DNA from 2 places in the Priestia sp. BR_2 genome. Region 1 is predicted to be linked to the other one. Evidence: predicted binding sites of a transcription regulator. Region 1 holds the regulator's gene; the other holds the start of a gene.
What was found. Region 1 encodes CtsR, which represses protease genes until heat stress. Its sites were predicted from a motif close to ATGGTCAATAAAGGTCAAACA; they were not measured.
Positions count from the first base shown of each region.

Region 2: the regulator CtsR is predicted to act here: its motif matches at 1,835-1,855, upstream of clpP (ATP-dependent Clp endopeptidase proteolytic subunit ClpP).

Region 1 covers NZ_JAVFHM010000115.1:7,689-24,001, reverse strand. The annotation lists gene gltX (glutamate--tRNA ligase) at 1-1,246, opposite strand, end outside; gene ispF (2-C-methyl-D-erythritol 2,4-cyclodiphosphate synthase) at 1,315-1,803, opposite strand; gene ispD (2-C-methyl-D-erythritol 4-phosphate cytidylyltransferase) at 1,800-2,495, opposite strand; gene RB298_RS03795 (PIN/TRAM domain-containing protein) at 2,572-3,660, opposite strand; gene RB298_RS03790 (nucleoside triphosphate pyrophosphohydrolase family protein) at 3,941-4,336, shown strand; gene pssA (CDP-diacylglycerol--serine O-phosphatidyltransferase) at 4,464-5,198, opposite strand; gene disA (DNA integrity scanning diadenylate cyclase DisA) at 5,248-6,324, opposite strand; gene radA (DNA repair protein RadA) at 6,338-7,705, opposite strand; gene clpC (ATP-dependent protease ATP-binding subunit ClpC) at 8,173-10,629, opposite strand; gene mcsB (protein-arginine kinase McsB) at 10,749-11,813, opposite strand; gene mcsA (protein-arginine kinase activator protein McsA) at 11,852-12,376, opposite strand; gene RB298_RS03755 (CtsR family transcriptional regulator) at 12,401-12,862, opposite strand; gene RB298_RS03750 (GntR family transcriptional regulator) at 13,209-13,925, opposite strand; gene RB298_RS03745 (sugar kinase) at 13,934-14,950, opposite strand; gene dagF (2-dehydro-3-deoxy-phosphogluconate aldolase) at 14,943-15,698, opposite strand; gene RB298_RS03735 (DgaE family pyridoxal phosphate-dependent ammonia lyase) at 15,700-16,313, opposite strand, start outside.
Region 2 covers NZ_JAVFHM010000252.1:58,301-74,613, reverse strand. The annotation lists partial or broken gene RB298_RS20385 (glyceraldehyde 3-phosphate dehydrogenase NAD-binding domain-containing protein) at 1-292, opposite strand, end outside; gene RB298_RS20380 (sugar-binding transcriptional regulator) at 393-1,436, opposite strand; tRNA gene RB298_RS20375 (tRNA-Arg) at 1,694-1,768, shown strand; gene clpP (ATP-dependent Clp endopeptidase proteolytic subunit ClpP) at 1,931-2,527, shown strand; gene RB298_RS20365 (PdaC/SigV domain-containing protein) at 3,013-4,086, opposite strand; gene RB298_RS20360 (hypothetical protein) at 4,226-4,480, opposite strand; gene RB298_RS20355 (ABC transporter substrate-binding protein) at 4,714-5,766, opposite strand; gene RB298_RS20350 (ABC transporter permease) at 5,832-6,638, opposite strand; gene RB298_RS20345 (ABC transporter permease) at 6,639-7,487, opposite strand; gene RB298_RS20340 (ABC transporter ATP-binding protein) at 7,484-8,455, opposite strand; gene RB298_RS20335 (SIMPL domain-containing protein) at 8,862-9,623, opposite strand; gene RB298_RS20330 (amino acid ABC transporter substrate-binding protein/permease) at 9,895-11,334, shown strand; gene RB298_RS20325 (amino acid ABC transporter ATP-binding protein) at 11,327-12,055, shown strand; gene RB298_RS20320 (sensor histidine kinase) at 13,249-14,328, opposite strand; gene RB298_RS20315 (response regulator transcription factor) at 14,328-15,008, opposite strand; gene RB298_RS20310 (ABC transporter ATP-binding protein) at 15,047-16,313, opposite strand, start outside.

The DNA of each region.
Region 1 (16,313 bases):
CCAAGAATGCGGACAGTACGGCAGGCACCTGCTCGCCGCCCATCACTTCGATCCCCTCGGCATCCAGCTCCAGGTGCGTGCGGAAGAATACTTCCGACAGATCCACGATATCCGAAGCCGCCGTCATCTGCTCCTGATAGAGCGCCACGAGCGCGCGTGCCCATTCCTCCTGCTCGGCCGTAAGCTTGGACGGCAAACGGCTGGCTTTCTGCAAATGCGGAATGGCCAAATCCGCGATCCGGTCCGGATCCGCGTTCTTAATGTACGTGTTGTTCATATGAGCCAGCTTGTTCGTGTCGAATACCGCCGGGCTCTTGGACAAGCGATGCTCATCGAAGATCGAGATCAGCTGCTCTTGGGAGAACACTTCCTCTTCCCCTTCCGGAGACCAGCCCAGCAGCGAGATGAAGTTGAACAGCGCTTCAGGCAAATAACCAAGCTGGTCATACTGCTCGATGAACTGGATGATCGATTCGTTGCGCTTGCTCAGCTTCTTGTGATCCTCGCCCACGATCAGGGTCATATGCCCGAACTGAGGGGGCTCCCACCCGAAGGCTTCATAGATCATCAGCTGACGCGGCGTATTGGAGATATGATCCTCCCCGCGCAGCACATGGCTGATCTTCATGAGATGATCATCCAAAGCTACCGCGAAATTGTAGGTAGGAATGCCGTCTTTTTTGACGATGACGAAGTCGCCCGTCTCTTTGCTGTTAAACGAAATCGTGCCCTTCACCATATCGTCGAACGTGTAGACGCGGTCTTCCGGCACGCGGAAGCGGATGCTCGCCACGCGGCCTTCGGCCTCAAGCGCCTGGCGCTGCTCTTCGGTCAAATCGCGATGCTTCCCGGAATAGCGCGGCGTTTCGCCCCGAGCCATCTGCTCTTCCCGCTCCTGCTCCAGCTCTTCCTCCGTGCAGTAGCAGCGGTAAGCAAGCCCGCGATCCAGAAGGTCCTGCCAATATTGTTTATAAATATCAAGACGCTCGGTCTGGCGATAAGGTCCGTACTCGCCCCCGACATCCACGCTCTCGTCCCAATCCATGCCCAGCCACTTCAAGTACTTCAGCTGGCTCTGCTCGCCGCCTTCCACGTTGCGTTTCACATCCGTATCCTCGATGCGGATAATGAATTTCCCGTTGTTCTTGCGGGCGAATAAATAATTGAATAATGCCGTTCTGGCATTGCCGATATGTAAATGTCCCGTTGGACTCGGTGCATAGCGCACGCGGACTTCTCCGGTCATTGTAACCCCTCCGCTTCCCTATTCTACAAAGTTTCCCAGTTCAAAAACTCCCTTTTTGAACGCATACTTCAAGATGATAGCACACCTTTTACAAGGCAGACAACCGACTGCGCGGCGATTCCTTCGCCCCTGCCGGTAAACCCGAGCTGCTCGGTGGTGGTCGCCTTCACGTTCACCTGATCCACCTCGGCATCCAGCGCTTTGGCGATCACTTCCGCCATTTGCGGAATGTATGGCGCCATCTTCGGCTTCTGGGCAATAATCGTGGAATCGATATTACCAAGTCTATACCCGCGTTCCTTCGCCATGACCCATACCTGTTCCAAAAGCTTCAGGCTGTCGGCGTCTTTAAAGGCAGGATCGTTATCGGGAAAATGGCGTCCGATGTCGCCAAGCCCCAGCGCCCCCAGGATCGCGTCCGTCACGGCGTGCAGCAGCACGTCGGCGTCGGAGTGCCCGAGCAGACCTTTGTCATGCGGAATCGTGACCCCTCCGATGATGCACGGCCTTCCTTCTACGAGCTGATGTACGTCAAACCCTTGTCCTACTCGAATCATTCCATGTCCTCTCCCTTACGTTTCTGTAAAAAAGCCGCATATTCCAGATCCTCCGGCGTGGTGATTTTGATGTTGCTGTATTTCCCCTCCACCACGGTGACCGGATGCCCTGCCCGCTCCATCAGCATGGCGTCGTCGGTGCCGGCAAATCCCTCCTTCGCCGCAGCTTCATGCGCGGACAGCAGGTCGGAAAGACGAAAAGCCTGTGGGGTCTGGACGGCCCACAGACTTTGACGGTCCGGGGTACCTGTAATCAGCCCCTTACCGTTCACCTGCTTAATCGTATCCTTCACGGGAACCCCGAGTACCGAGGCGCCTTCGCGGATCGCCGCATCGCGGCAGGCTTCAATTTCCTCTTGCGTTACGAACGGCCTTACGCCGTCATGTATCATTACCCATTCTGAAGAGATTTGCTTGATGCCTTGATATACGGACTGTTGTCTCTCGCTTCCGCCCGGGATTACGGCAGACACCTTATCCAAACCGTATTCCTGCACCCAGGACTGGCAGCGAGAAACATCATCCATCCCCGTTACAAGCACAATTTCCTGCAGCCATGGTATCCGGCTGAATGCTTCAAGCGTATGAACGATAATGGGCTTACCGTCCAGAACCAAGTACTGCTTGCTCTCCCGGGTGCCCATCCTCGTTCCTTTTCCCGCCGCTACGATGACGGCGCCGAAGTTACTCATCACACACCAAACTCCTGTCTCACCCAAACGCCACAAAAGGACGAATACCGGATATGTATATCCCCATCATACCCCTTTACTGGGCTTTTTCCAACAGTTTTGGTTTCGCGAAGATCATCCGGCCCGCCGAGGTTTGCAGTACGCTGGTAACCAGCACCTCCATCATTGTGCCGATATACTCGCGTCCGCCCTCCACTACGATCATCGTGCCGTCATCCAGATATGCGACGCCCTGACCATGCTCTTTGCCGTCCTTGATTATCTGCACCAGAATTTCTTCCCCTGGCAGAACCACAGGCTTCACCGCGTTGGCCAGGTCGTTAATGTTCAACACCGACACGCCTTGCAGCTCGCAAACCTTGTTCAAGTTGAAATCATTCGTGACCACTTTGCCTTGAAGCACTTTGGCGAGTTTCACCAGCTTGCTGTCCACTTCGGATATCTCCTCAAAGTCGCCTTCGTAGATAAGCACCTTTACATCCAGTTCCTTCTGGATTTTGTTCAAGATATCAAGCCCGCGCCGGCCGCGATTTCGCTTCAGAAGATCCGAGGAGTCCGCAATATGCTGAAGCTCCTCCAGGACGAATTCGGGAATGACAATCGTTCCTTCAATAAATCCGGTTTTGCAAATATCTGCGATCCTGCCATCAATAATAACGCTTGTATCCAGAATTTTATGTTCCTCCACGCGCCGGCCTTCCGGCTCGGCGGTTTGGCTCCACTTCCCCGACATCCATAGGGAAGCCAGTTCATCCTTCTTCTCCAATCCAATGCGTAAACCGATGTAGCCGCCGAGCAGGGTGATGCCGACCTGCAGCAGCTGCCCTGCTTGTCCGAGCAAGGATAGCCCCGGTGAGAGCAATAAAGACAGCAGCAAACCGCTCAACAATCCCGCCGTTCCCGCGGCCAGCTCATTCATCGGGATCCGGGAGAACGAAGAGATCAGGCTGTGCAGCCATCTCGTTACCCGATCCGCCGACAGCACGCCGATCATGCCAAACAACAATCCTCCAAGCACCGCGAAGGCCCCGCTTCCCGCTGCAAATATTCCTTGTCCAAACATAGGCGAGAGCCCTGAGAAAGACCGTTCCATTGTATGATATAACGTATACCCGCCCCATGCTCCGCATAATACCGTAAATGCTAAGATAGCTTTTTTTAACATGAGCTTCCGCACACCTCCTTTTTATACCTGATAATCTTGGCTTCTATTTCCAGTATGGTCCAATTTACAAAGTCGTAATCGTGCCGATTGAAGTTTTTCTTATAAAGTTTCCGGATGGGATGACCTGCCTGTTTTTACCTACACCCATCAGGCTTTGACGTGTACTGACATCGACCTCACAACTGGAATTGACCGCCTTTACACGCCTGAAACTGGTTGAAATCGGCTGAAGTAGTGGAATATAATGAACTCAATTCATAATATCGAGGTGGATGTATAAATGAGCGCTCCTAGTTTACAGGCTTTTCAGGACCAAGTTTCCGAATTGTTGCTCCGTCACCGCAGTCTCTTGGATGTTCTGTCTAAAAATGGTCAAAGCAATGCTTCAGTCAACCGGGCCGTCACCAAGGCCATCACAGAATGCGGATGCATCGAGCTCCACGCCACGAAGCAAACCTTCGATATCGGCGCTGATCTCGAATCAGCCCGGGAATTGGCAGGCACGCACGTCGAAGGCCATCTGTGCGAGAATTGCCGCGAAGCGGTAAGCACCGAGCTTGGCCGCAACCTATTTTATATGTCTGCCCTTGCGAATCTTCTGGACATTCAACTGGATGAGGTTGTTGTCAAGGAGTCGCAGAAATGCTCCACATTGGGTCTCTTCAACCTGTCGTAAAAGCCGCTTACATACCGAAACGGACCTTAACGGCAAGGTGCTCCATGCATACAAAAAAAGCATTTATCTCGCTGCTCCTCGCAGGGAAATAAATGCTTTTTATTTGGATATATGTCCTTGCATCCGTTTACCGGTCCGAAGACTGATAGGCTTCATCGGAATTGCGGTCATCTTTTTTGCGACGGTTTTTACGGTTAAGCCTGCGGAAATTCTGCTTCAAGCCGTAACCAGCATACAACACCAAAGGCACGAAGATCAGCATGGAGGTCTGCTCCGGAAAGAACACGGCTACCATCACGGCGCCAATGATGACCAAAGGCGTAAATTTAATCGCTGTTTTCGGAATGCCGATCTTTTTGAAATTCGGGTACTTGACTGAGCTAACCATGAGGTAAGAAAGCAATAGTACGGCAAAAATCATATAAGGTGCTGTAATCTCTTCATGGAACAACGCCAGGGTGGCGAGCACGCCTCCCGCTGCGGGGATCGGCAGGCCGATAAAATATCCCGGGATGCCCGGACGAACATTGAATCTTGCAAGCCGCAGTGCGCCGCACATCGGAAATATGGCGGTCACCGTCCAAGCCAATGCGGTATTAATATCCGTAAACGCTACGGTATACATAATAAGTGCCGGTGCTACGCCAAATGAAATCACATCGGACAAGGAGTCAAGTTCCTTGCCGAATTCGCTTTGGGCATTCAAGGCCCGAGCTACCCGACCATCCAGTCCGTCAAGGAGCATGGCAATGATAATCATAATGGCAGCCATACTCGTTCGACCTTCCGTCGCCAAGATGATACCAATCATTCCGAGAAACAGATTACCTAAAGTAAACATGTTCGGAATTGATTTCGTCATTTTTATATTCACCTCGTTCATGTACGTTCGAACATCGATTGTAGGGCTTTTAGATTTGTCTGTCAATGAATACTTGTTCCTGCAAGCGTTTCAAGCCTTCTTTGATGGTGCGCGCCCGAACCTCGCCGATCCCGTCTACTTCATCCAGCTCATGGATGGAAGCGGTCATAATGCTGGATAAGTCATGGAACTGGTCCACCAGGTTGCGGATGATCACATTCGGAAGGCGCGGGATTTTGTTCAAAATCCGGTAACCGCGCGGCAGTATTTCTTCCTCCGAAGCAGCGGCGGAAGCCGGGTATCCAAGAAGCCGTACGATATGGTGAATGTCCAGCAGCTCCTCATCCGTTGAACGCTTGAGCGCGAGAATGATCTCTCGGATCTTCTCCTCGCTGTACTCCCGGGCATAGTCTGCATACAGCAGCCAAGCCTCCTCCTCCATATTGCTCACAAGCTCATCCATCTGCATGCTGATCAGTCGGCCTTCGTTGCCGAGCTCGTTGATATAGCGCTTGATCTCCTTCTTGATGCGGAGCACCATCTCGACCCGCTGTATGACGTTCACGACTTCCGGGATGGTGACCAGCTCTTCGAATTCGGATGCCGAGAGGTTGGTCAGCGATTGGTTAAGCACCACGCGGTATCGCTCCAGCGTCTGTATGGCCTGATTCGCCTTGGTTAAGATGACGCCGATTTCCTTCAATGCATACCGCAGCGAGCCTTGGTACAGCGTAATAATGTTGCGGCGCTGCGAGATGGACACCACCAGCTTGCCGGTCTGCTTCGCCACCCGCTCCGCCGTTCTGTGCCGTATCCCTGTCTCGATGGAAGAGATCGAGGAATCCGGGATCAGCTGGGTATTTGCATATAAGATTCGTTTTAAGTCTTCACTCAAGATGATGGCGCCGTCCATCTTAGCGAGCTCGTATAAATAGTTTGGCGAAAAATCGCAGTTAATGGAGAAGCCGCCGTCGACAACTTCCATTACCTCCGGGCTGTAGCCTACAACGATCAGGGCGCCCGTCTTCGCCCGCAGCACGTTCTCCAGTCCGTCGCGAAACGGCGTTCCCGGTGCTACCAGCTTCAGCAAATCATTCATTTTGTCCAGTTGGCTCGTTTCTTTCACCTTCGTATGCCCCCTAATCTAACGCAACCGCTAATGCATCTGCAACGGTGTTGACTCCGATAATTTGTATTCCTTTCGGATGCTTCCATCCCTTCAAACTCTTCTCCGGCATGAGAACGCGCTTAAAACCCAGCTTCTCGGCTTCTCTTACCCTCTGCTCCGCTCTTGAAACGGCGCGAACCTCGCCGGTCAGCCCCACCTCGCCAAAAATAACGTCGTACGGCTTGGTCGGTATGTCGCGGAAGCTGGATGCGATGCTGACCGCAATGGCCAGATCCACCGCAGGTTCATCGAGCTTCACGCCGCCCGCTACGTTCAGGTAGGCGTCTTGGGTTTGCAGGTACATCCCCATCCGTTTCTCCAGCACGGCAATGATCAGGTTCATTCGGTGATGGTCCACCCCTGTGCCCATCCGGCGCGGTGACGGGAAGTGCGTCGTGGAGATGAGCGCCTGCAGCTCTACCAGAACCGGGCGCGTACCCTCCATGCTTGCAACTACGGTCGAACCCGCTACGCCCAAAGGCCGTTCGGATAAAAAGAGCTCCGATGGATTCCCGACTTCCCGAAGCCCATCCTCACCCATCTCAAAAATGCCAATCTCATTCGTCGAACCGAAACGATTCTTCACCGCGCGAAGCAAGCGGTAAGTATGATGACGCTCTCCTTCAAAATAAAGCACACAATCCACCATGTGCTCCAGCATCCTTGGACCTGCAATGGCGCCTTCTTTTGTCACATGTCCGACAAGGACGGTCGCGATGCCTTTCACCTTCGCCAGCCGCATAAAGCGGGCCGTGCATTCCCGAACCTGGGATACGCTGCCCGGCGCGCTGGTTACCTCAGGCAAGTACACCGTCTGAATGGAGTCGATGACAACGAAGCCAGGCTGTACGTTCTCAATGGCTTCCTCGATCGATTCCAGATTGGTTTCGCAGAGGACAAACAGCTCCGGGGACAGCGCCCCGAGCCGGTCAGCGCGCAGTTTGGTCTGGCGCACGGATTCCTCACCGGAAATGTACAGAACGCGAATGCCGTTCTGGGCCAGTCGGTTGGAGGCTTGAAGCAGGAGCGTGGATTTCCCGATGCCGGGATCGCCGCCGACTAGCACGAGCGAGCCCGGGACCAGCCCGCCCCCGAGCACCCGGTTCAATTCCGCAATGCCCGTCTGGATTCTGGGTTCTTTACCGCTTTCTATATTTATGATCGAAAGGGGTTTTTCTTTACTATGAAAAAGAGGGGAATTCATCCCCTGGGTCTTGATTACCGTCTCGGTCTCCTCTACCATGGAATTCCATGATTGGCAGCCCGGACATTTTCCGAACCATTTGGGCGCTTCATACCCGCATTCGGTACAGAAAAATTTCGTCTTAGTTTTTGCCATGTGAGTCTCCTTTATGTCGCGCATCATTTGTCGGATTCCGTAAAACCCTGCAAAATCAGGCATTACTCAAAGTTTACCATTTCTTATAATTCAACGTAAAGGTTAATTGGAAACTTTACGCGGGATGAAATGGATTTGTTTCAAATTTGAAGGAGCAGGGGGTGAACATGCGTTAATTGCTGCTGAAAAACCGCGTTCGCTTCGCTGCCGGATCGTTCTTGCGATCGCTGTTAAAACCAGGGAACTGGAATCGAAATCAATTTAAAGGCGACCGCTGTCGCTTCTTCAGAACGATTCCTTCCTCTCCGCTGGGTTGATACATGAGGGATCTGTTTTCGTAATATGCCATTCATCCATATAACCTCTAAGCATCCATGTATCTGCCCCATACAAAGCCTTCATCTTCCGTTAACATTTAAATCAAAAACCCCGCCGGATTTGACTCCAGCGGGGTGATGTTATTTATCTTATTCCGTTTCGGCCGATGCGGCCGTTACACCTTCACTCTTGTTCACAACCAGTTCGCCGTTCGCTTCATCGATGACAAGCGAGTCGCCCTTGGCCACATTGCCTTTCAGCAGCTCCTCGGAAAGGCGATCCTCGATGTGCTTCTGGATAGCCCGGCGCAGCGGACGGGCACCGAAGGCCGGATCGTATCCTTCCTTCGCTATGAAGGCCTTCGCCTTGTCCGTGAGTTCGAAATGCACCTCGAATTCTTTCAGGCGTTTACGCAGCTCGTCGGACATCAGCGTCACGATTTCGGCAATGTGTTTCTCTTCCAGAGAGTGGAACACGATGATCTCGTCGATCCGGTTCAAGAACTCCGGACGGAAGCTCTTCTTGAGCTCATCCATCACTTTGCCTTTCATGTTGTTATAATCGCGGCCTGCATCCGTCACGGCGGTAAATCCAAGCGTGGAGTTCTTCTTGATCGCTTCCGCTCCGACGTTGGAAGTCAGGATGATCAGGGTATTCCGGAAATCCACCACGCGGCCCTTCGAATCGGTCAGGCGTCCGTCTTCCAGCACTTGAAGCAGGATATTGAATACTTCAGGGTGCGCCTTCTCGATTTCATCGAGGAGGACAACGGAATACGGCTTGCGGCGCACTTTCTCGGTCAGCTGACCGCCTTCCTCGTAGCCGACATATCCCGGAGGCGCTCCGACGAGACGCGACGTGGAATGCTTCTCCATGTACTCGGACATGTCGATTCGCACGACCGCATTCTCATCTCCGAACATGGCCTCGGCAAGAGCTCGTGCCAGCTCGGTTTTACCTACCCCGGTAGGACCCAGGAAGATGAAGGAGCCCATTGGGCGCTTCGGATCCTTCAGTCCTGCGCGTGCCCGGCGAACCGCACGGCTTACGGCCTTGACGGCTTCCTCTTGGCCGATTACGCGGCTGTGAAGGATTTCTTCCAGATTCAGAAGACGCTCGGTCTCTTCTTCCTTCAGTTTATTGACGGGAATACCGGTCCAGTTGGCGACAACGTCGGCGATGTCCTCCGGCGTTACCTCGGAATCGGTACGTCCTTGTTTTTCTTTCCATTGGTTCTTCGTGACTTCGAGCTCCTCGCGAAGCTTCTGCTCCGTATCGCGCAGCGCTGCCGCTTTCTCGAATTCCTGGCTTTGGACGGCCGCGTCTTTCTCCTTGCGGATGTCCTCCAGATGCGCTTCCTGATCTTTCAGATTTGGCGGTATGGTATACGTATGAAGACGAACTTTCGAACCGGCCTCGTCAATCAGGTCAATCGCTTTATCCGGCAGGAAGCGGTCCGTAATGTAGCGGTCGGACAATTTCACGGCCTGTTCAATCGCTTCGTCGGTAATTTTCACACGGTGATGCGCTTCGTAACGGTCACGCAGACCGTACAGGATCTGAATGGCTTCCTCCGGCGACGGTTGATCCACCGTGATCGGCTGGAAGCGGCGCTCAAGTGCAGCGTCTTTTTCAATGTATTTGCGGTATTCGTCCAGCGTGGTAGCCCCGATGCACTGAAGCTCTCCGCGCGCCAATGAAGGCTTAAGGATGTTGGAAGCGTCAATGGCTCCTTCTGCTCCGCCTGCGCCGATCAAGGTATGCAGCTCATCGATGAACAGAATGATGTTGCCGGCTTGACGAATCTCATCCATGATTTTTTTCAGGCGGTCCTCAAACTCGCCGCGGTATTTCGTACCCGCTACGACTGAGCCCATATCCAGCGTCATCACGCGTTTGTCGCGCAGCGTCTCCGGAATTTCATTGTTAATGATGCGCTGTGCCAAGCCTTCCGCGATCGCCGTCTTACCTACTCCCGGTTCACCGATCAGTACCGGGTTGTTCTTGGTCCGGCGGCTAAGCACCTGAATCACGCGCTCGATTTCTTTGCTGCGGCCAATGACCGGATCCAGATTGCCTTCCTTGGCAATGGCGGTCAGATCCCGAGCGAGACTGTCCAATGTAGGCGTGCTCACGTTCTGCGGCGTGCCATGATGGCTAGACACCGCTTCGCTGCTGCCCAGCAGCTGCAGCACCTGTTGACGGGCTTTGTTCAGGCTGATGCCCAGGTTGTTCAGCACGCGTGCCGCAACCCCTTCGCCCTCGCGAATCAACCCCAGCAGAATATGCTCGGTTCCCACATACGTATGGCCAAGCTTACGGGCTTCGTCCATGGAGAGCTCAATCACTTTTTTCGCTCTAGGCGTGTAAGCAATGTTGGTTGGCTGCTCCTGTCCGCGTCCGATTAATGTCTCCACTTCGTCCTGGATTTTCTCAAGACCAAGTCCAAGTCCGATCAGCGCTTTGGCTGCAATGCCGTCTCCCTCACGAATAAGTCCAAGCAGGATATGTTCTGTGCCGATATTGTTGTGACCCAGGCGTACCGCTTCTTCCTGAGCCAATGCAAGCACCTTTTGTGCGCGTTCCGTAAATCTGCCAAACATCATAGTATTGCACCTCCACGTTTCAATTAATATATTGAACCTCGCGGATTTCGGTGTATCGCCGGCTAAGACGTTTATACCGTCATCCAACTGTAAACCGAGAAATAATAACTAACGACTTCTTAACGGTTGCCCAATGTCTCGCGAATGAGCTTAGCCCTGTACATATCGCGTTCGGAAGGATTCATGCCCTCTCCATAGGTCTTCTGGAGAAATCCCGGCTGCGTCTTCACGTTCAGCTCGTTCATGACCGGAATTTCCGGCCCTTCCAGCAGGCCGAGATCCACGCCTAGCCGAACATCGGACAAGCGCTGAGCCGCTTCCTTGGAATCCATGACCGCTGCATAGGACAGGATGCCGTATGAACGCATGACCCGGTCCGTGATACGGAGCTTGGATTCACTGAGGAGCCGCGCCCTGGCATTCTTCTCGTGCTCGATGATCTGCAGGGCCACGCTGTGAAGATTCTCGATGATCTCCGACTCGGTTTGCCCGAGCGTAATCTGATTCGAGATTTGAAACAGGTTGCCTAAAGCTTCGCTGCCCTCGCCGTAAATTCCTCTAACGGTCAAGCCTACCTGCGATACGGCCGAGAGAATCCGATTGATCTGCTGCGTCATGACGAGCGCGGGCAGATGCATCATGACCGAAGCGCGAAGGCCGGTGCCGACATTGGTCGGACAGCTCGTTAGGTAACCCCTTTTGTCATCAAAAGCATAATCGATCTCGGATTCGAAAATATCATCCAGCGCCGTCGCGCGGCTCCATGCCTCCCGAACCTGAAATCCGGGATACAGACACTGTATGCGCAGGTGATCCTCTTCATTGATCATAATGCTGACGGATTCATCTTCGGTAAGGATGACGGCACCGTTCCGGGATTCATTAGCCAGATTGGGACTGATCAGATGCTTCTCGACGAGAACCTTCTTATCCAGCTCATCAATCTCACTTAATTTAATTACATGCAAATGCCCGAAATCCTGCAAATCCTCCTTATCCTTTAACACATGGGTCAGGCGCTCTAGCACTTCTCCCGACTGCTGATCCGTTGCGAGCAGCGGGAAAGGAAGATGCTGCAGGTTGCGCGCCACCCTCACGCGGGTGCTGATGACAATGTCGGAATCCTGACCGTTCCCGCGCATCCACTCGCTCAGCGCCGAATCGGTAAACCGGAGATTAGACATCACGCATTCCTCCTACTAAAGTGCAAAATGTAACGATCTTATCCCTGAGCAATGTTACGCTCCAGCTCGCGGATTTGGTCCCGGATCTCGGCAGCCGCTTCAAATTCCTCCTGCAGGATCCTCATTTGAAGCTCCTTTTTAAGCTCATCGATCCGGCGTTTGATCTGAATCCGGCCGCCGGTACGCTTCGGCACTTTGCCCACATGGGAAGTTCCCCCATGGACTCGCTTGAACAACGGATCCAATCGATCCGAGAAATATTTATAACACGCGCTGCAGCCGAACCGGCCAAGCTTGCTGAACTGGGAATACGTCATGCCGCATTCCTCGCATTGCAGCGTCTGGGCCGTTTTCGCACCGGGGGTCTGGCCCTTGCCTGAAGGATCCAGATCCAGCAGGCCTGACAGCAAACTGTGTATAGAAAAACCATTCGACGTACCGGGGATCAATTCCCCTTTTTCGCGGGCACAAGTTTCACAAAAGTGAAACTCCGTTTTCTCCCCGTTCACAATTTTGGTGAAATGAAGTGTCGCCGGCCGTTTACCGCATTCTTGGCATAACATACTCCGATGCCTCCTTACACAGACTCACTTACCTAATAAAGAAATCAGCATCGCCTTCATAATCCTTGCGCGCAGCTCATCCCGATAAGGAAGCTTCACATTCAGGCATTCCCTTGAAACGGCGGCCCGCATCAGGCTGGCCTCCCGCTTCGTCAAAAACCGGGATTCCTCCAGCTGGTAGATCAAGCCTTCCGCTACCGTCTGGTCAATCATGCTGCCGATGGTATGATGAAGGTGCTGCTGGAGTGCAGTATGCTGGGGAAGCTCGATACGCTGGATGCGGATGTATCCGCCCCCGCCGCGCTTGCTCTCGACAAGAAAGCCCTTCTCCAGCGTGAACCGTGTGCTGATCACGTAATTGATCTGGGAAGGAACGCAAGAAAATTGCTCCGCCAAATCGTTGCGTTGAATTTCGACGGTTCCTTCCGGACTTTCCTGCAAAATGCTCTTCAGGTATTGTTCGATAATATCAGAGATATTACGCATGGTCTGTTCATCCTCCACTGTTTGAAACGTTAAGACGGATAGTGATCTTACACGTCCGCACAGAGCCTTGCTTATACGTTGATTAACCATAATCAAAATCAGCGAACCCTCTCGTTGACTTTGACTTTCTTTGACTTTGATCTCATTATAGCACATTTTTTCATTTTGCCAAGAGGGTACTTCTCAAATGTTCGCGCTATGCCTGTATTCTTATTGTACCCACTTCTTCGATCGCTTATAGCCCTTTTCCGAAGAACAATTCAACCGAAGGAATAAAAAAAGAAGCAGCCAACGTTCCGGATTAAAACCGGTCTCTTGGCCACTTCTTCCTGTCGTTTTCTGTATCTTAAGCATCATAACTGATCAAATAATGCTGCAGCTCCGTATTGTAATACCCGATGCTGTATTCAATGATGCTGCCCGTCTGGTCGTAGGAGGATCTCAACCGCTTCAGTAACGGGGTCCCGGCGCTCACTTCCAGCAGCGAGGCAATCTCCTCATTAGCCACGGTCGCCAGGAAACGGTCCCGGAAATTCTCCAGCGTGATTTGACTCTCCTCGATACGTTCATACAAGGACGGCAGTTCGCTTGAATCGAACTCCTCCCCCATGTCCACCAGGGACGATACGTAATGGGTGTAGTAGATAAACGGGCTCCCGTCCAGCAAATACAGCCGCTCGATCAGCAGGCACCGCTCACCGAATTTCAGGAACAATTCGCTATCCGGTTCATTGTGCACCCATTCCGTCTTCAGATGGCGCTTCCGGATCTGGTGGCCCTCTTCAACCAAAATCTCGGTAAACAGCTTCCCCTTGGACAGCTTGGAAAAGGACGTGTTCCGGGTCACGATCGTTCCCACACCGCTCCGCTTCTCTACATACCCTTCCTGGTACAATTCCTGGATCGCATTGCGAACCGTCATTTTGCTGACGTTAAATTCCTGTTCGAGCTGCGGCTCGGAAGGAATATGGGAACCAAGTGGATATACCCCATGCAGAATCCGATCTTTAATGATCTTCTTGATTTGCAAGTATAATGGACCGTTCTTCCGCGTGATCGACATGCTTCCTCCTACCTTTCCACGTCAGACATATGATGACTCATCGCCTGAAGCACTTCGCGTTCGTTTGCCGTCGGCGTATCTCCCGTTACGGTATGGGCAAGCATCGCCGCCGCTGCGGCAAAATCAACCGTCCGGCCCGGCTCATATCCCTCCGAGATCCCATGAATCACACCGCTGGCATAGGCATCGCCCGCCCCGATGCGGTCATGAACGGAGAACGTCAACGTTTGGGAAAAATGAAACGCTCCATCCGTGTAAAGATAGCCTTGCAGGGAATGGGTATTGTCCCCGTTGATCTTGCGGTGGGTACCCGACGCAACCGTAATATTATACTTCGCCGCCACCTTCGGAATCAACTCCTGCAGCTGTTCGTGCCGATCCTCCCGGGTGGTTTCCATGCCAAGGATATGGATGGCATCCTTCTCGTTCATGAAGACGATATCCGCCAAAGACAGCATTTCCTCGTAGTGCGGCTTGGCGAAATCGTAGCGGTCCGCGCCCCATAAGGAAGGACGGTAGTTGCAGTCGAACACAACCGTTCCGCCGCTTTGCTTGACCTTGCGAGCCAAGACCTTCATCTGGCCCCGCACGGTGTCGTTCATGGAAAGGGTGATGCCGCAAAAATGGATCATGTCGATCTTTTCGGCAATCGCATCGAAATCGTACATGTCATCCTCCGCCGTATTAAAGCTGCTGCCAAGGCGATCCGTATAGGTCACGCGACCGGGTCTAACGCCAAACCCATTCTCCAGAAAGTACATGCCGACATATTTGCCCCCGCGGCTAATGAGCGATGTGCCGATCCCAAGCTTGCGCAGATATGAGATCGCCGCTTCGCCAAGCGGGTTGTCCGGAAGCGTGCTGACGAGGTAGCCGTCATGGCCAAACCTTGCCACGGCCGACGCGATGTTGACGCCCGTCCCGGAAAAGGAATAGTTCAGGTGGCTCGCTTGTGCCAAGGAAGCATACCCTGGTACTTGAAGACGCATCATCACTTCGCCAAATGCAGCGATCGTCTTAGGCATATTGATCAACCAGCGCTTTTAACTTAAGGTGCAGCTCTTGCACGTCGCTAATGATCGTATCCCCGCTGGCCGAGTCGATGATCGAGGAGTATACGTGAGGGATGACCTGCTGTACTCCTGCCTCGAACGCGATGCGGACGATGGCTTCAAAATTCTCTTTATCGATTCCGCCCGTCGGCTCTAACGCGAATCCTTCCTCCGCGCATGCCTTCGCTACCGCACGATACTCCTCTTCCAGCTTCAAGCCCTGCATCGGGAAATACTTCAGTGCGTTGCCGCCCATATCGCGTACAAGCGCGATTGCCGATTTTACGGGGACGACGGCTTTGTCCGATCCGGCAGCGCTCACCGGTCCGGTAGATATGTTCACGTAGCCCACTTGTCCCGAAGGGGACACGAGGCTGTTGATCCAGCTTTCTTCGCCGCCCAGGTTGGCACGGGTTGCACCGACCGCCGGAAACACCTGATTGATATGCGTGCCCGGGTAGCTCTTCACGATCTCCGCGACCACCGCCGCTTGACGGTTATCGCCGGCGCCCAAGCCGATGGATACCGCATCCTCGATGACGGCCCCGTACTCCTTCATCGCGATGACGGCTTCCTGCGCATTCGGGTAATTTTTCGACAATACGCCGACCAGCACATGCCCTTCCGAAGCTTCGAATATTTCCTTCGCATTCTGAATGCTGCCTGCAAGAACGTTTAATGCCGCGCGGTTTCTGTAAAGACGTTTCTCCATGTTTGCCATCTTAGTTTCCCCCTGCAATCTGCTGTATTCTCGTTATAATGACTTGCAAATCATCGCCGGAAAGCGAGCGAGGATCGATATCAAAATACCCCTGGCGTACGCCGTAATCCCGGGTATACACCGCAATGTCGCCTTCGCGCAGCTGATCGTTCATGGATTTGGCGCTTACCCCTGCCGCCTCCTCATTGACCTTCACGCGTCCCCGGAAGATCGCTCTTCCCGCTTCGTCCTGCACGATCGTAACCTCAATGCCCGGCAATTTCGATAAGGACTTCATTTCCTCCAGTGCCGCCTTCTCCAACTCGCTCTTATCTTCCTTCACCATATACTCATCCAGCGCCTGAAGCAATCCAAACGTCGTTTCCTTGCCGACCTTCATGCTCCGCCCAATGCCATGCAGCTGCGCCTTCACCCACTCCACGTATTGGCGCTTGCCGCCTACTATACCGGAGGTCGGACCTTCGATTGCCTTAGAACCGCTGTAAATAGCCAGATCTCCGTACTTCACATACTTCTGGATATCCTCCTCGGCAGCGGCATCCACGATCAGCGGTATTCCATGTGCCTGGGCCACTTCTGCCGCTTCTTCCACCGAAATCATGTTTTTCTGCACGC
Region 2 (16,313 bases), on a different contig from region 1:
TACCAGTGGATTCTACAACGATTTCAACGCCGTACTCAGCCCAAGGCAATGCTTCAGGGTTACGCTCAGCGAATACTTTCACTTCGCGGCCGTTTACAACGAGTGCGCCTTCTTTAGCTTCAACAGTTGCATTCAGTCTGCCGTGAGTCGTGTCATATTTCAAAAGGTGTGCCAGCGTTTTTACGTCCGTCAAATCGTTGATTGCCACGATTTCAACTTCGCTGTTGTTCAGCGCAGCGCGGAATACGTTACGTCCAATACGTCCAAAACCGTTAATACCTACTTTAACCATGAGTAGTTCCCTCCATATTTGTAAAATTTATATATTCAAGATTGGCCGTTAAGCCAATCGAGACAACAAAAAATGAAAAATCTGTTGTACGCCCGCGGACTCAAATGCCGGCGTCAATTTCCTTCTCGACTTCCAATGCCGCGGCTTCATCCGTAACGAGAATGTCCTCGTGTCCGAATTTCAGCACCGCGTGAATCGCTTTGCCCTTGCCTTGCCCTCCAGCAATGCCGATGATGGTCTCCGTCCGCATAATATCCTCAAGCCGGAGTCCAAGGGTAAGCATTTTGTGGACAACTTCGCCATCTTCGCTGAAATAATAGCCGAAGGATTCCGCGATCGCGCCATCTGCCTGCAAGTTCCGGATAGAGCCTTCATCCAGCTTCCGCCGTCTGGCCATCTCCATGGCATCCCCGATGCCGTGAATAATGACGCGGCTGCGCCTGATCACATCCACGATCTCCTGGATGTGCTGATCCTGAACCAACGATTGATAAGCATCCTCGCTGAGCAGATCCGGAACATGAAGCAATCGGTACTCAGCCCCAACGCGCTTAGCCATTTTGGAAGCAATGGTGTTCGCTTGAATCTCCATGCTCTCCCCGAGGCCGCCACGCGCCGGCACAAACCAAGTGCTTGTCAACGGTTCGCCGCCAGGCAAAGAGGACATCTGCTCTGCCACTTCGGCGAGCGTGGAGCCGCCTGTTACGGCAATCGTATCTCCATCCTGGACAAAGTTAAGCAGCGTTCTTGCTCCGGCCCGGCCAAGCTCACGTTTGACTTCCGGAGATGACTCGCTGTCACCGGGAATAATGACCACTTTACGAAGCCCGTAAGCCTGACGAATCTTCTCTTCCAGTTCAACCAGTCCGAACAACTCATTCATGACCGGTTCCAACTCCTCCAGCAAGCATATCCCTGAGCCGCTGATCCGCATGCCGAGCGTTTCAATCTCGATCAGCCCTTGCGCTTTCAGAAGATCAGTCTCTGCTCTGAGAACACGCTCGGTCATCGATAACGATGAAGCCAGTGTTCTTCGGCCAACAATTCCGGACAACTTGATCTGATGAAGGATGGTATACCTTCGTTTAAGAGTGTCCATCAGATCCGGCAGAAGTTGCTCTTGTATTTCTAATAGGTTACGCATGCATTCCACTCCTGCAAACTTCGTCTCGGCTCTCCTACCTGGTCGTAAAATGTCCCAGTTAAACTTTTTAAGTCCCACCCTTATTCTAACCAATAATCATGCCGGTTGCAAGTGTCCGAAAGTATATTTCTCTACCCCAGGCATTCTTATACATTATGGCCAACTACCGGCTCGTCTATATAATAGGAACAAAGTTTTGTCCGCTATTGTATTTTTGAAATAGATGCGGTATAATCAACTTCGTTGCTGATTTTTGTGCGCCCGTGGTCCAATGGATATGACGTAGGCCTCCGGAGCCTGAGATCGAGGTTCGATTCCTCGCGGGCGCGCCATTATAACATTTATTCTCTATACTGATTACCCTAAAGTGCCCATAACGGCTCTTTTTTTTACTCAATAGTTTGACTTTCTTTGACTTTTTGATTTAAATTGTTTATCATGTGGGTAATACGGTAACAGTATTTATATGAGGTACTTAAGAGGAGGTTTTCCACGTGAGTTTTATACCTATGGTCGTTGAACAAAGCAACCGCGGTGAGCGGGCGTACGACATCTATTCCAGATTGCTGAAAGACCGCATTATCTTCCTCGGCTCCGACGTAAATGACGTGGTCGCCAATTCCATCATTGCCCAAATGCTGTTCTTGTCGGCTGAGGATCCCGAGAAGGATATTCATCTTTACATCAACAGCCCTGGCGGTTCCATTACCGCAGGTATGGCGATATTCGATACGATGCAGTTCATCAAGCCGGACGTCTCGACGATCTGTGTCGGCATGGCTGCTTCCATGGGCGCATTCCTGCTTAACGCAGGCGCCAAAGGCAAACGCTACGGTCTCCCTAACAGCGAGATCATGATTCACCAGCCGCTCGGCGGCGCACAAGGTCAAGCCACGGATATAGAAATCCGCGCCCGCCGCATTCTCAAAATGCGCGACAAGCTGAACCGCATCCTGTCCGAACGCACCGGCCAACCGCTGGAGCGCATCGAGAAGGACACGGATCGCGACTACTTCATGACGGCTGACGAAGCCAAAGAGTATGGCCTGATCGATCAAGTACTGGAAAACACACCGCCGCAAGGCTTATAAAAGAAATGAAGTAAAGGGCAGGCGCCGTTATCCGGTGCCTGCCTTTTCTTATCCTCTGGATCCATTGAAAACTTCGAATACTAAATAGTGAGAGTGTCCCCTTCGGTCGCTGTTGAAATCGGGAAACTGGAATGAATTGAAAAAGGTTGTTTCCCGATTTCAAAGGCGAACGCGCTGCTCTTCCAAGGATACTCTCACTTCGGTACGATTTTTTCAATAAAACATAAAGACGGTAAGGCCATGCCCCTCTTAAAAGGGCTATCTTAACTTGAGGGGAGGGGAAAAAGGGCACACCTATGGTGAGATTCACAAAAAATCCCCTTGATCATAGGGCGCAGGAGTATATGCTCCACGCTCAATTGATCAGGGGATTTATCGCAACGGATTCCAGCACAGTGTTACATCAGGACAGCATCATGTATCTAAACAAGCTATAGTATGAAATTTAATGATTACAGTTTACACAAACCGCCTATCCTATACTCTTACTTCCACTCTTTCAGCTTCAGCTCAAACTCAGGAAATCCATAGGCATAGGCGGTGTACTCATAAAGCTGGAAGTACAGCACCGCCGCGTTATCCTTCACATAGAAGTCGGCATCGGCAGGCACTCCCTCAAAACCGCCGAGGTAACCTCCCTCTTTCTTCATCTTGCTCAGCACAAGGTTGTTCAGCTTCTGCTTGTTCTTGCCCTGCATGTTGATGAAATCGCCCAGCTTCATTTGCTTGCCGTCCTTCAAGGAGAACGTGAAGCTTTTACGGAAGGTCATGCCATGGGCACCGCCGGTGTACGAATAATCATACGCCGTAATGCTCAGGATGTCGTTCTGGTTGTAATGGACCACGAAGTCACCGCTGAATTCGTAAGGGAAACTGGATTCCGACGGCGGGAATTCTTCGGCGTTTCCTTCCGCACCGGTGATTACGCCGGACGCATTTTCTTTCAACACTTTGTTGATTTCGGCTTGGACCTCCGCATTATCGAGTCCGCTGATTACAGGATAATTCACAACAGCGTCTACGCCCTGAATATTCTTCTTGAGCGCAACCGATTTAATGGTAATGTCATTCAGCTTCTTCTGTGTCATGCTCAGTGTTTTCAAGGAAGGATTCCATTGTCCCTGAACGCCCATGTATTCGCTGATCGTTTTGAACGGCAGATACAGACGTCCATTGATGATCTGTCCGCCCGGCTCGCCGGCATACGAACCGTTCACCAGAATGCCGATTTCGCTTGCAGCGTACACGGCGGCGCTCAGCTTGTTATAGCCGTTACCCAGTGTATACGTGCGGTTTTTGGAATCATATTTAAGAGGCATCCCCAGACCATCCCGCAAAGCGGTCGCTGGCACATAAGTTACCCCATGCAGCACTAGACCTTTTTGTGACAAGGTTTTGCCGTTCCATTTCAGTACAACTTCATTTTTCGACGTTTTTTGGCTGGCGGAAACGGGTGCCTTAGCGGCGCTTGCATCGATGACCTGTCCGCTCAAACCAAGACTACCAAGCAGGACACTAGTTGCAATTAATGATGCACATACACGAAATTTAGGATTCATATCAGAATTCCACCTTTGTTAAATTAAGTTTCCGTTAGTTGTTAATCTATTACCCTTAATCATTATAAGGAAAGCTTTCAATGTATTGGTAACAAAGTGAATGACAATTTTGACTCCATGCCATAGGACCTATACATTCTCATGATTCTTTCCGGACGAACGCCGCTGCGCTAAGAAACACACCGAACAAGAGAGCACTTGAACCCGCAAGCAGCAGTAGTTCACTGCCTTGGACAACGTAAGCAAGAAGAATCAAACCGATGCCAACGAGTGCACTGTGAATGCTCGTCAGCAGCAGATGCAGCGCGCTTTTCCTGAAAAAATTCAGAAATAAAACAGCAGCGATGCCTGCAACAATCAAAGCAATAAACCCCATGCTCGTCAGATCACTCAAGCTGCTTCTTCCTTTCTGGGATACCCCATTTATAAAAAACGGGCCTAAACGGTATACAACCTCCTTATATATAACAACGAAAAGGATCCTGAAGTTGTGGTGGAATTCCTGAAAATCGGCCAATTCTTCCCACTTTGGGACTAATGTCTCATTCTGCTCTGCAAAAAAAGAGCCCATCCCCTTTAGGGGACAGGCTTCCTTTATTACAAAAAGATGAAGAACTGAAGCTTATACTAACGACCGCTCTTCAGTTCGGTCCATAAACGATCATAGACGGAGAGCGAGTCACCGACATTATCGAGCCACTCGGTACGGCCCAGCTCCTCTTCCGTCAGGTTGATCATCGTATTGGCGCGGTATTCCTCGCTATGGAATTCCATCGCTTTCGTGTTCGGATTGCTGTATCCGATAAATTCATAGTTTTTGGCACTGACTTCAGGCTCCATCATGAAGTTGATGAATTTCTCGGCCAGCTCCTTATTCTTCGCACCTTTTGGAATCGCGTAGTTGTCCGAGAATATGGTCGCTCCTTCTTCAGGCACCACGTACGCTACATCCGGATTCTCCGCCGCGATGAACGCTGCGTCACCGGACCAAACCGTGGCAATCCAGCCTTCCTCCTGAATCATCTTCTGCTTAATATTGTCCGTATCAAACGCAAGGACATTGGGCAGCAGTGTCTTCAGCTCATCGGATGCAGCCGTGATTTCCGCCTCATCCGTGCTGCTGTTGGATTTCCCTTGCTTTTTCAGCGCCATGCCGATCATTTCACGGTTGTCGTCCAGAAGCAGGACTTTGCCCTTGTATTCCGGATTCCAGAGGTCTTCCCAGCTGTTGATTTCGTCCTTCACATACTTCTTGTTATATGCAATTCCCGTTACGCCGGACGTGTAAACGATCGAATATTTATTGCCCGGGTCATAAGACGGATCTTTGAAAGTATCCGTAATATTGACGAAGTTCGGGATATTATTCATGTCAAGCGGCTCAAGGAGCTCCGATTCAATCATCGTTTTGACCATATAATCGGACGGCTGAATGAGGTCATAACCGCTGCCGCCAGCCTTGATCTTAGCCAGCAGGTCTTCATTGTTCGCGTAGTTGTCGTAGGTTACCTTCACGTCGAACTTCTCCTCAAAGTCCTTCAGCACCTCGGGATCGAAGTTATCCGCCCAGCTGTAAATATGAAGCGTCTCCTTATCCGAGCCGCAGCCGGCCAGCAGTCCTACAGACAATACCGCAACCATGCCTGCCGTCAGCAGGCGGGTCCATCTTGATTTTTTCAATTCAATATCTCCTCTCTTTCCACTTGCATGTTTTAATTTTATTTCGAAAAAAGCGTTTCTATCGCTTAGATCGGTAATGTTTTGTGTTTCTTCTGCCCATTGCCGCGGTTAAGAATATATTGGGCTAACAGGATCAGCGTGATGCTGACCAGTATGAGCAGCGTGCACAGCGCGTTGATCTCTGGCGAGATGCCGCGCTTCACCTGAGCGTATATATAGATCGGCAGCGTTGTTGAGCTTGGGCCGGCGACGAAAAAGCTGACCATAAAATCGTCCAGCGACAGCGTGAAAGCAATCAATGCGCCGGAGATAATGCCCGGTGCAATCTGCGGCAGCGTGACGTGCCGGAACGTTTGCCAAGGCGTGGCGCCCAAATCCTGGGCAGCCTCGTCCAGCTGTTTGCCCATCCCCGACAGTCGGGCCGTTACCACGACATAGACGTACGACAGGCTGAACGTAATATGGGCGATGATCACCGTTGCCTTGCCAAGCGGCATGTTCAGTTGACTGAACAGCACCAGCAGCGACAGCCCCATAATAATATCCGGGATGATGACCGGCAGATACAGCAGGCCATTCATGCCGCTGCGGCCTTTACGCCCCAAATTCCGAAGCGAGAGCGCCGCTGCAGTCCCGAGCAGGGTGGAAACGATCGTCGAGATGACGGCCACCGTCAAACTGTTCATCAGCGCTTCCATCACGTGCCGATTCTGGAATAGCGACACATACCAATCCATCGTAAAGCCTTCCCAATTGCCGCTAAGCCGCGTATCGTTAAAGGAATAGATGATAATCATGACGATGGGTACATAGATGAAAGCCATCATAAGGAAAGAGTGAACCCCGAGCAGCGGGTGATTCTTCTTTTTCACTTATCTCCCCTCCCCTACGCGTTGATGGCGGGCTTGCATCGCCCGGTTAAAGAGCAGGATCAGCACCAAGGACGTAATCACAAAAATAACCGATAACGCCGCTCCAAAGGGCCAGTTGCGCGCACCCAGGAACTGCTGCTGAATGATATTGCTGATCATGGAGGACTTGGCGCCCCCCAATATATCCGTGACGACAAACATCCCGGAAGTCGATACGTAGACCAGAACCGCACCCGTCATGATGCCGGACTTGCTCTGAGGCAAGGTAATATGCCGAAATGCCTTCCATCTGGAAGCGCCCAGATCGCTGGCCGCATCCAGCAGACGTTTGTCCATCTGCTCCAAGGCCACGTAAATCGGCAGCACCATGAACGGAATGAAGTTATACACCATCCCGAGCAGTACGGCGCCGTACGTATACAGCATCTGAATCGGCTCGTCGATCCATCCCGCCCACAGCAGCAGGCTGTTCACTACGCCTTGCGTCCGGAGCAGCAGAACCCACGCATAGGTTCGGATCAAAAAGTTGATCCAGAACGGAACCGTGATCAGAATCAATCCCCAGGTTTGGATACGCGGGGAAGCGTTGGCTATATAATAGGCCAAAGGATAGCTGACTAACAAGCAGATCACCGTAGTCAGCAGCGACAGTACCAAGGTATCCCAGTAGATGCCCAAATATAATGGATCAAAAAAAGTCTTGTATCCTTCCAGACTGAAGGAAAACACGACATTCCCGAGCGAATCCCGCGAGAGAAAGGAAATGCCGACCACGATCAGCATCGGAACGATTAGGAACAGGGATAACCACAGCAGCACCGGAGTCAACAGGAACCTTGATTTCCTCATGGCCCGATGATCACCTCATCCTTGGCGTTCCAGTTCACCCCAACCCGTTCGCCAACCTCCCACGGATGGTCATCCGAGATATCGAGGGCAATCGTGACCTTCATCGGCTCATCGTCCAATTGGACCAGCAGCTTATGAACGCTGCCGAGGTACTGCACATCCTCAATCACGCCGCTCTTCTTGGCACCCGATTCCCGCTGGGGAATGAGTTTCTCCGGCCGTACGGCAAAAAGCCCCTCAGGCGAGGAGAAGACGTTATTCTCCCCTACAAACGTGGCGGCAAACAGCGTTTGCGGTCTCGCATAGATCTCGCGCGGCGTGCCGATTTGCTCTACCCGTCCATGGTTCATGATGACGATCCGGTCGGATAGCATCATGGCTTCCTCTTGGTCGTGCGTTACATATACAAACGTGATCCCGAGCGTCCGCTGCAAATGCTTGAGCTCGGACTGCAGGTTCTTCCGCAGCTGCAAATCCAGCGCGCCGAGCGGTTCATCCAGCAGCAGCACCTTCGGCTTGTTGGCGATGGCGCGCGCAATGGCCACGCGCTGCTGCTGTCCGCCGGACAACTGGTGCGGGAAGCGTTCCCGCAAGGCGGTCAGCTGCGTCATCGCAACAGCCTCGTCCACGCGCTCCTTGATGAGCTGGCGCGGCATTTTTTTCATTTTCAGTCCAAAAGCGATATTGTCTTCTACGGTCATATGCGGAAACAGAGCATAGTGTTGGAATACCAAATTCAAATCCCGCTTGTTCGCAGGCATATCCGTCACATTCTGACCCGCCAGCCATACCTGTCCTTCGGTCGGCTGCTCGAATCCTGCTATCATTCGGAGAATCGTCGTTTTGCCGCAGCCGCTGGGGCCCAGCAAAGTCAGGAATTCCCCTTCTTTAATGGAGAGCGACAGCGGATGCACGACCGCTTGTCCCTGAAAATGCTTCTCGATCCGGACAAGTTCAATCACATGCATCAACCCCTTCTTCAAAATGTGACCTGTTCGTTTCCATGTGTACATCCTATTACCAGTATGCACAAAAACGTTCTCCACTAAGAAGAAACGGTCCTACTGCCTGTTATGCTCAGGTTGGCAGAATCCGTTTCTTAAGGGTGGAGGCGGTTAGAAGTCTCTACTAAGAAAAAAAAGCCATATCCATGGGTATGGCTTTAAACGTTAGATCAAAGTTCAGTTTTTCGCATATTCACTATACCTCGTTTTCCCCCTATACACAACACTTTTCTGTGTATTTCGACAGGGGAAGGGCCGGATATGGCACCGGATAATGGTATTTCATTTTTTAACAGACATGCGAAAAAACCGTTCGCCCGATAAAGACCGGAATGAACGGTTTTTTCGCATGCTGCGTCGATTAAAGCGACTACTTCAGCTGGTATTGCACGTACAGCTGTGTCGTGATTTTGATCTCGCCCGGCTTCACGGATGTGTTTGCGCCAGCGTCCGCTGCCGTGGACTGAGCCTCCATCGCCATTTTTTCGAGGCCATAGATGGTATCTACGCCAACGGAACCTTCCACAATGTTCAGTACGATACCGAGTTGACGCTTGGACGCCTTCGCCATCGCTTGTGCCTTCAGGTCTGCGTTCGCCATCGCCTTATCAATCACTTGCGCTTCGAATGCATCGCGGTTCTCAACCGAGAAACGGGCGTTGCCGATGGAATTGGCGCCGGCATCGGATGCTGCATCGAGCAGATCCCCGACCTTGCTCAGATCGCGAAGCGTAACTTCCAGGGAATGATAGGCGGTGTAATTTTTCACTTTACGTCCATTCTCATCGGAGTACGTATAGTTCGGTTGTACATAGAACTGCTCGGTTTTGATATCCTTGTCGTCGATCTTCCAGGTTTCTTTCAACAGCTTCGTAATCTTATCCATTTTCAGCGCATTGCTCTTCTGTGCGGATTTTGCGGTTTCCGCATATGATTCTGCCCCGATGGAAAGATAAACGATATCTGGCTTCACCGAGATCTCGCCTTTACCAAGTACGGTAAGAAGGTTTTGCTGTGCTGCCTCCGCCGCGTGCACCTCGGTTGCTCCGCTCAACCCGACCCAAGCCGTGCTGCCAGTCAGCAGTGCGCCTGCAATCATGATAGAACCTACTTGTTTGACCCATCTTTTCATCTTTGTCAGCCTCCTTCGATATTGGCATCGCTGCCATGCTTGCCTTACCCTTCTAACGTGAGGGCATTGGTAAATGTTGCATCCGAATCGGAGCGTTTTGATATTTTTCTTGTAATATTTTTTTGCGCCCAATTCATTGGTATTTCTAGGCATGATTGGCTATTTAGCCAAATAAGATACCGAATGAAGCCGGAAGCTGCTGTTTAACATGGAAGCCTTAATGGGTAACTAACTTACACGGTGTTAAGAACAGGAGGTCATTATGAAATCATTGCGTGTATTCTACGTGTTCATGTCACTGCTGCTCCTCATGGCCGTTGGCGTTCCCTATGGATCGGTAAGCGCGGCGGGAGAGCCAGCCTCCGGCAAAACCTATCAGATCGGAACGGACGTTACGTTCGCCCCGTTTGAATTCCAGGATGCGAGCGGCAAATTTGTCGGCATCGATATGGATCTGCTGGATGCGATCGCGAAAGACCAGAACTTCAAATACGAGATCAAGCCGCTCGGCTTCAATGCGGCGGTTCAGGCGCTGGAAGCCAATCAGGTGGACGGCGTCATCGCGGGCATGAGTATCACGGATGAACGGAAGCAGAAATTCGATTTTTCCGATCCCTATTTTGATTCGGGCGTTGTCATGGCCATCCGCCAGGACCAGGAATCCATCAAATCCTATGAGGATTTAAGGGGGAAAAAGGTTGCTGTCAAAACCGGTACGGAGGGCTACAGCTTCGCGGAATCCATATCCTCCAAGTACGGCTTCACCATCGTGCCTTTTGACGATTCGGCCCAAATGTATGACGATGTCAAAACCGGCAATTCCGTTGCCTGCTTTGACGATTTTCCCGTACTCGCTTATGGAGTGGAACAGAACAACGGTCTGAAGATCGTTACGGAGATGGAGCCCGGCGCCTCCTACGGATTCGCCGTCAGCAAGGGACGGAACCAGGAGCTTCTGCAGAAGTTCAACGCTGGTTTGGTGAATCTGAAGGCAAGTGGAGAGTACGATCGCATTAAGGAAAAATATATCGGTGAGAATGCCGTAAGCGCACCGAGTCAAAGCCGCTGGGGACTAATCGTGGAGTCGCTGCCTTCCCTGCTGAAGGGCCTTGGCAATACGCTGCTGCTGACCATCGTGTCGCTGTTTTTTGCGTTTTTCCTAGGGCTGATCTTCGGTTTCATGAAGGTCGGTCGCAATCGATGGCTCCGGGGCATCGCCACCGTATTCGTGGACATCTTCCGCGGCATTCCGCTGCTGGTGCTTGCCTTCTTCATCTACTTCGGCATTCCGCAGGCGTTCGGCTTCACGATGTCGCCGATCGTCGCAGCGGTCCTGACGCTGAGCTTGAATGCCGGCGCTTATGTCACGGAGATTATTCGCGGCGGCATTCAATCCATTGACCCCGGACAGCTGGAGGCGGCCCGCTCGCTCGGACTGCCATACCGCAAAGCCATGATGAAAATCATCATTCCGCAGGCGATCAAAGTCATGATTCCGACCTTTATTAACCAGCTGGTGATCACGCTGAAGGATACGTCCATCCTGTCGGTGATCGGTCTGGTCGAGCTGACCCAATCCGGGAAGATCATCATTGCGAGAACGTTCGCCTCGTTTGATATCTGGCTCGTGGTGGCCATCATGTATCTGGTCGTGATCACGATTCTGACGAAAATTTCGGACCGTCTGGAAAGGAAGGTGCGTCATGGATAAAATCCGCATAGAAGGACTGAAGAAGAGCTTTGGCACGAACGAGGTGCTGAAGGGAATCGATATGCAAGTCCAGGAAGGCGAGGTTGTCTGCGTGATCGGGCCATCGGGCTCGGGCAAAAGCACCTTTCTGCGCTGCATCAACCGGCTGGAGGAAATTTCGGCTGGCAGGGTCTTTGTCCATGATCAGGATATCAATGACCCTAAAACGAACATCAATAAGGCGCGCGAGAACATCGGCATGGTGTTCCAGCATTTTAATCTCTTTCCGCACTTCAACGTGCTGAAGAACATTACCTTCGCCCCGGTCGAGCTGGGCAAGCAAAACGCCGCCGAGGCACGTGCCACGGCGCTGAAGCTGCTGGACCGAGTAGGCCTCTCCGATAAGGCGGAGGCTTTCCCGAGCCAGCTGTCCGGCGGCCAGAAGCAGCGCGTGGCGATTGCCCGGGCTTTGGCGATGAATCCCGACATCATGCTGTTCGACGAGCCGACCTCGGCCCTGGACCCGGAGATGGTCGGCGAGGTGCTCGGCGTCATGAAGGACCTGGCGCGCGAGGGCATGACGATGATGATCGTTACGCATGAGATGGGGTTTGCCCGCGAGGTTGCGGACCGGGTCATCTTCATGGACGGCGGGTATATCGTAGAGGAAGGTCCGCCGGAAGAGGTGTTCGGCAGCCCGAAGCATGAGCGGACCATCAGCTTTCTGGAGAAGGTGCTGTAACGGTGCAGCTGAACCAGCTTCACCGATCTGTTACCGTGCGGCTGCATACACCGTGCCTACTACACCTGTGCGCACGGTGAGTGGCCTCGGGGTGTGCTTGGATGGTTGTCGACAGTTCAAAGCTGCAACCTATGGTCCGGCTGGCCCGTTAGAGTGAACCAACCGGTTATTGTACGACTATGGTTGGCATCTGCTTGTTATCGTACGACTATGGAATGGCATCTGCTTGTTATCGTACGGCTATGGAATGATATTGCATATTATCATTTAGAGCCCACTTCGATAGTTATACGATGGCTGCATGCTGCTTTAGAGCAGCTAACGGACCGAGAGGACCTTATTCGAGGGAAAATAGGGACTTTTCGAAAATTACAGGACCGAGGATCCGTTATTCCTTCAAAAAAGCGGCATTTGCCGATACAAATTCTTGAATAACGGATCTAGTGTCCGCTATTTCCAAATATGGCCGTGATTTTGGCAAATAAGGTCTATGGTGTCCGATAAATCCCCAAGATTTCCAGGAAAAGCTTATATTGCTCTCGTATCATCCCTGTAATGCCTTGAATCACTTGTTGCTGGAGTTGCTGGGTTTCTTGAGTTGGTTGACTTACTTGTAATGTCTAAACTACTTGTATTACTGGTTTGGCTTTATATCACTTGTTTCTTATATTGCGTATAATGCTTGTATTGCTTGTATTGCGTGTACTCCTTATAATGCATGAATCACTTTCATTGCTTGAATAGCTTACCCTAGCTGTTTTTTTGTATTGCTTGCATTGATTGCTTTTGGTAATGCTTGACTTCCTGTATTCCTATTAATGGTTGAATTGCTCATATGCTCATATGACTTGTATTGCTACTGCTTGTACGAACGCGCTGCTATCTACTGTTTTAGCTAATCACATACTCTCCCCGTCAACGGAAAGCTTGTACATATCGCATCGCGTATAACTCCATAAGGAGTAAGGACGACAAGTCCTTACTCCTTATTTATGGCTATGACCCGCCCCCTACTAAAAGTGCCCGGAAGCCAGCCATGTTCCCACGCAGTGACCCCCTTTGCTCAGAAAAGACAAAACACTCCGCCCCATGCCCTCCCCAGTTCCTGAAGGAGAGCCCGCAACCATCACCGATTTCTTGGGTGGTTATCCAGCTCCGTCTGCCTCAAACTTTATAACTCAAGCCGCACACGATCACTGCTTTGTATCGCCGGAACTCTTGTATGGCACCACCACGGTAAATGCCGATCCCTTCCCCGGCTCCGATTGGACCGTTATTCTCCCTTGGTGGATATCCACGATCCGCTTCACGATCGACAACCCAAGCCCGCTGCCGCCAGCCGCGCGATTACGCGATTTGTCCGCTTTGTAGAAGCGCTCGAAGATATGCAGCTGATCCGAGTCCGACATCCCGACCCCCGTATCGGTCATGGTAACCTCGGCTCCGTCTTCCCCTGCCTTCAGCACGATGGTGATCATGCCGTCCTCGGGCGTGAACTTGATGCTGTTGTGCAGCAAGTTGGTCCACACTTGACTCAGCAGATCCTCCGTCGCCTCAATCTCGATCTCGGCGAGATCGAGATCCACCTGAATCCGTTTCGCCAGCCACTGCGGCTCATGCGCCAACACGACGGCGCGCAGCTGCCCGTCGAGCCGGTAACGGGCCCTTTCGAAGGCAGGCTGATCGCCTTCCAGAGACGACAGCTTCAACAGATTGTCACTCAGCTGCGACAAACGGCGGCCCTCTCCCTCGATGATCTCCAGGTAACGGGCTCTCTTCTCCTCGGTGAGACGCGGATTTCGGAGCGCCCTTGCAAACCCCCGAATCGAAGTGAGCGGGGATTGGATTTCATGGGACACGTTGGAGATGAAATCCTGCCGCATCGTCTCCATGCGCCCCAGCTCGCCGGCCATGTCGTTAATGCCGGAAGCAATCATCCTGAACTCCCCGCGCCATTGGTGTTCATCCATCTTCACACTGAAATCCCCCTGGGAGATCCGGCGCATAGCATCCGTAATGGAATTCAGCATGGCCATTTGCCGGTGCTTGAAGAACATCCCCACGACCAGCATGCACAGGAAGAAGATAATGACGCCGACAAACAAGTCGATCAGCTGGACGGCATAATCCCATGGCGGCGTTCCCGTCCAGTTGTAAACAAACCGCGTTACGTAAGTCGCCGCCGTCCATGACGCTCCCAAGACCGCGAAGATTAGGATGGTCTGAATCGTTTCCCGAACGATTTTCCACAAGATTTTGAGCGGTCTCCTCATCAGCTCTCACCTGCCTCCAGGCGATACCCCAGGCCGCGCACCGTTCGAATCCTGAACCGGTACTTCTCCTCCGGGAACCGTTCCCGCAGGCGATTCACGTGAACGTCCAGCGTGCGTTCGTTCCCTTCAAAGTCATACCCCCATATATCCTCGATCAGCCGTTCGCGCGGCAGCGTGCTCCCCGGATAACTGGCCAGCTTGAAGAGCAGCTCAAACTCCTTTAACGGCAAGGTAAAAACCTCATCGCCGGCTTTGGCCTCATAGGTTTTGCGGTTCATCTGCAGGTTACCGATCGTGACCGTCTGCGATGCGGCTACCTGATATCGCTTCAGCAGCGCTTTGACGCGTACGACAAGCTCCGCGGGCTCAAAAGGCTTCACGAGATAATCGTCCGTGCCCAGCTCAAAACCCTTCACGATCTGCCTCGTCTCCCCTTTTGCCGTCAGCATCAGCACCGGAATGCCGGTATTCCTCCGAATCTCCCGGCAAAGCTCCCATCCGTCCATATTGGGCATCATGATATCCATCACGACCAGATCGACCGAAACTTGCTCCATCACGGACAGGGCCTCAACGCCATCCGAGGCCTCCATCACCTCTTCCATCCCCGCCTCCTCCAGGAACACCTTGATAAGTTCGCGGATGTTCGGATCGTCGTCCACAACCAATATTTTTGCCATGATGGCCCCCCTTCCTTCTATGGCTCTACAAGCTGCCTTTAAGCCTCGATTGCCTCATTCATCTGCAGCTGCTGAACGGCAAACTCCCTGTACATATCATGCTGCCCGATCAATTCATCATGCGTTCCCCGGCCGGTCACCGTTCCTTTTTCTATAAATATGATCTGATCGGCCCCCACCACCGTGGATAACCGGTGCGCGATAATGATCGTCGTCCGTCCAGCCATGAGGTTCTTGAGCGCCTTCTGCACCTCGATCTCGGAACGGCTGTCCAGACTGGAGGTGGCTTCGTCCAGCATCAGGATCTTGGGATCCCGCAGCAGAGCCCTGGCGATGGCAATCCGCTGCCGCTGTCCGCCCGAGAGCTTCACGCCCCGTTCGCCCACATCCGTATCAAAGCCGCTTGGCAGTTCATCAATAAATCCATCGGCATACGCCATTTCTGCCGCTCTTCGAAGCTCAGCGTCACTCACTTCGCGGTCCATTCCGTAACATAAGTTGTCGCGTATGGTTCCGGCAATCATCGGACTTTCCTGCGATACATAGCCGATCAATCCGCGCCAGGAACGTAAGGAGAAGGTATCTATGGGCGTCTTGCCCAAGCGGATCTGTCCCTTCTGCGGCAGGTAGAAGCGCTCCAGCATGGAGAACAGCGTCGTTTTCCCTCCGCCGCTCGGCCCGACCACGGCCGTGACCGTCCCCGGCTCCATCTGAAAGCTGATATCATGCAGCACAAGCTCATCGGGCTTATACCCGAACGAAAGGTTCTCGATCGACACCCGTTGGTTGGCATCCGCCACCTCGTCACCGGCCGTAATGGATTCTTCGTCTGCATCCAGGGTTTCCAATATTCGCTCCGTCGCTCCCTTCGCCTTCTGCAGCTGGGTAAAAAACGTCGTTAACTGCGTCATCGGCATGACGATCTGAATCAGGTACAGGATGAACGCAACCAGCTCTCCCGCGGTCAGTGCTCCGGTGGATACCTGCAATCCGCCATACCCGATCACCACCACCAGCAGCATCATCAGCACAAAAGACATCAGCGGTGCGATCCAGGCAGAGACTACGCCTTCCTTGATACCGAAATTCAGCAGGTTGGTGATGCCTTTGTTCCCGTTCTCATACTCTCTATTCTCCGCATTAGAGGCTTTAACCAGCCGAATCTCCGACAGCACCTGGCTGATATTCGCCGTAAACGATGCCGTCTCGTCCTGCATGCCCAGCGATATTTTGTACATCTTCCTGCCGAGCGGGACAAGGATCAGCGCCGCTATCGGAATGACGATAAACATCGTCAGCGTCATT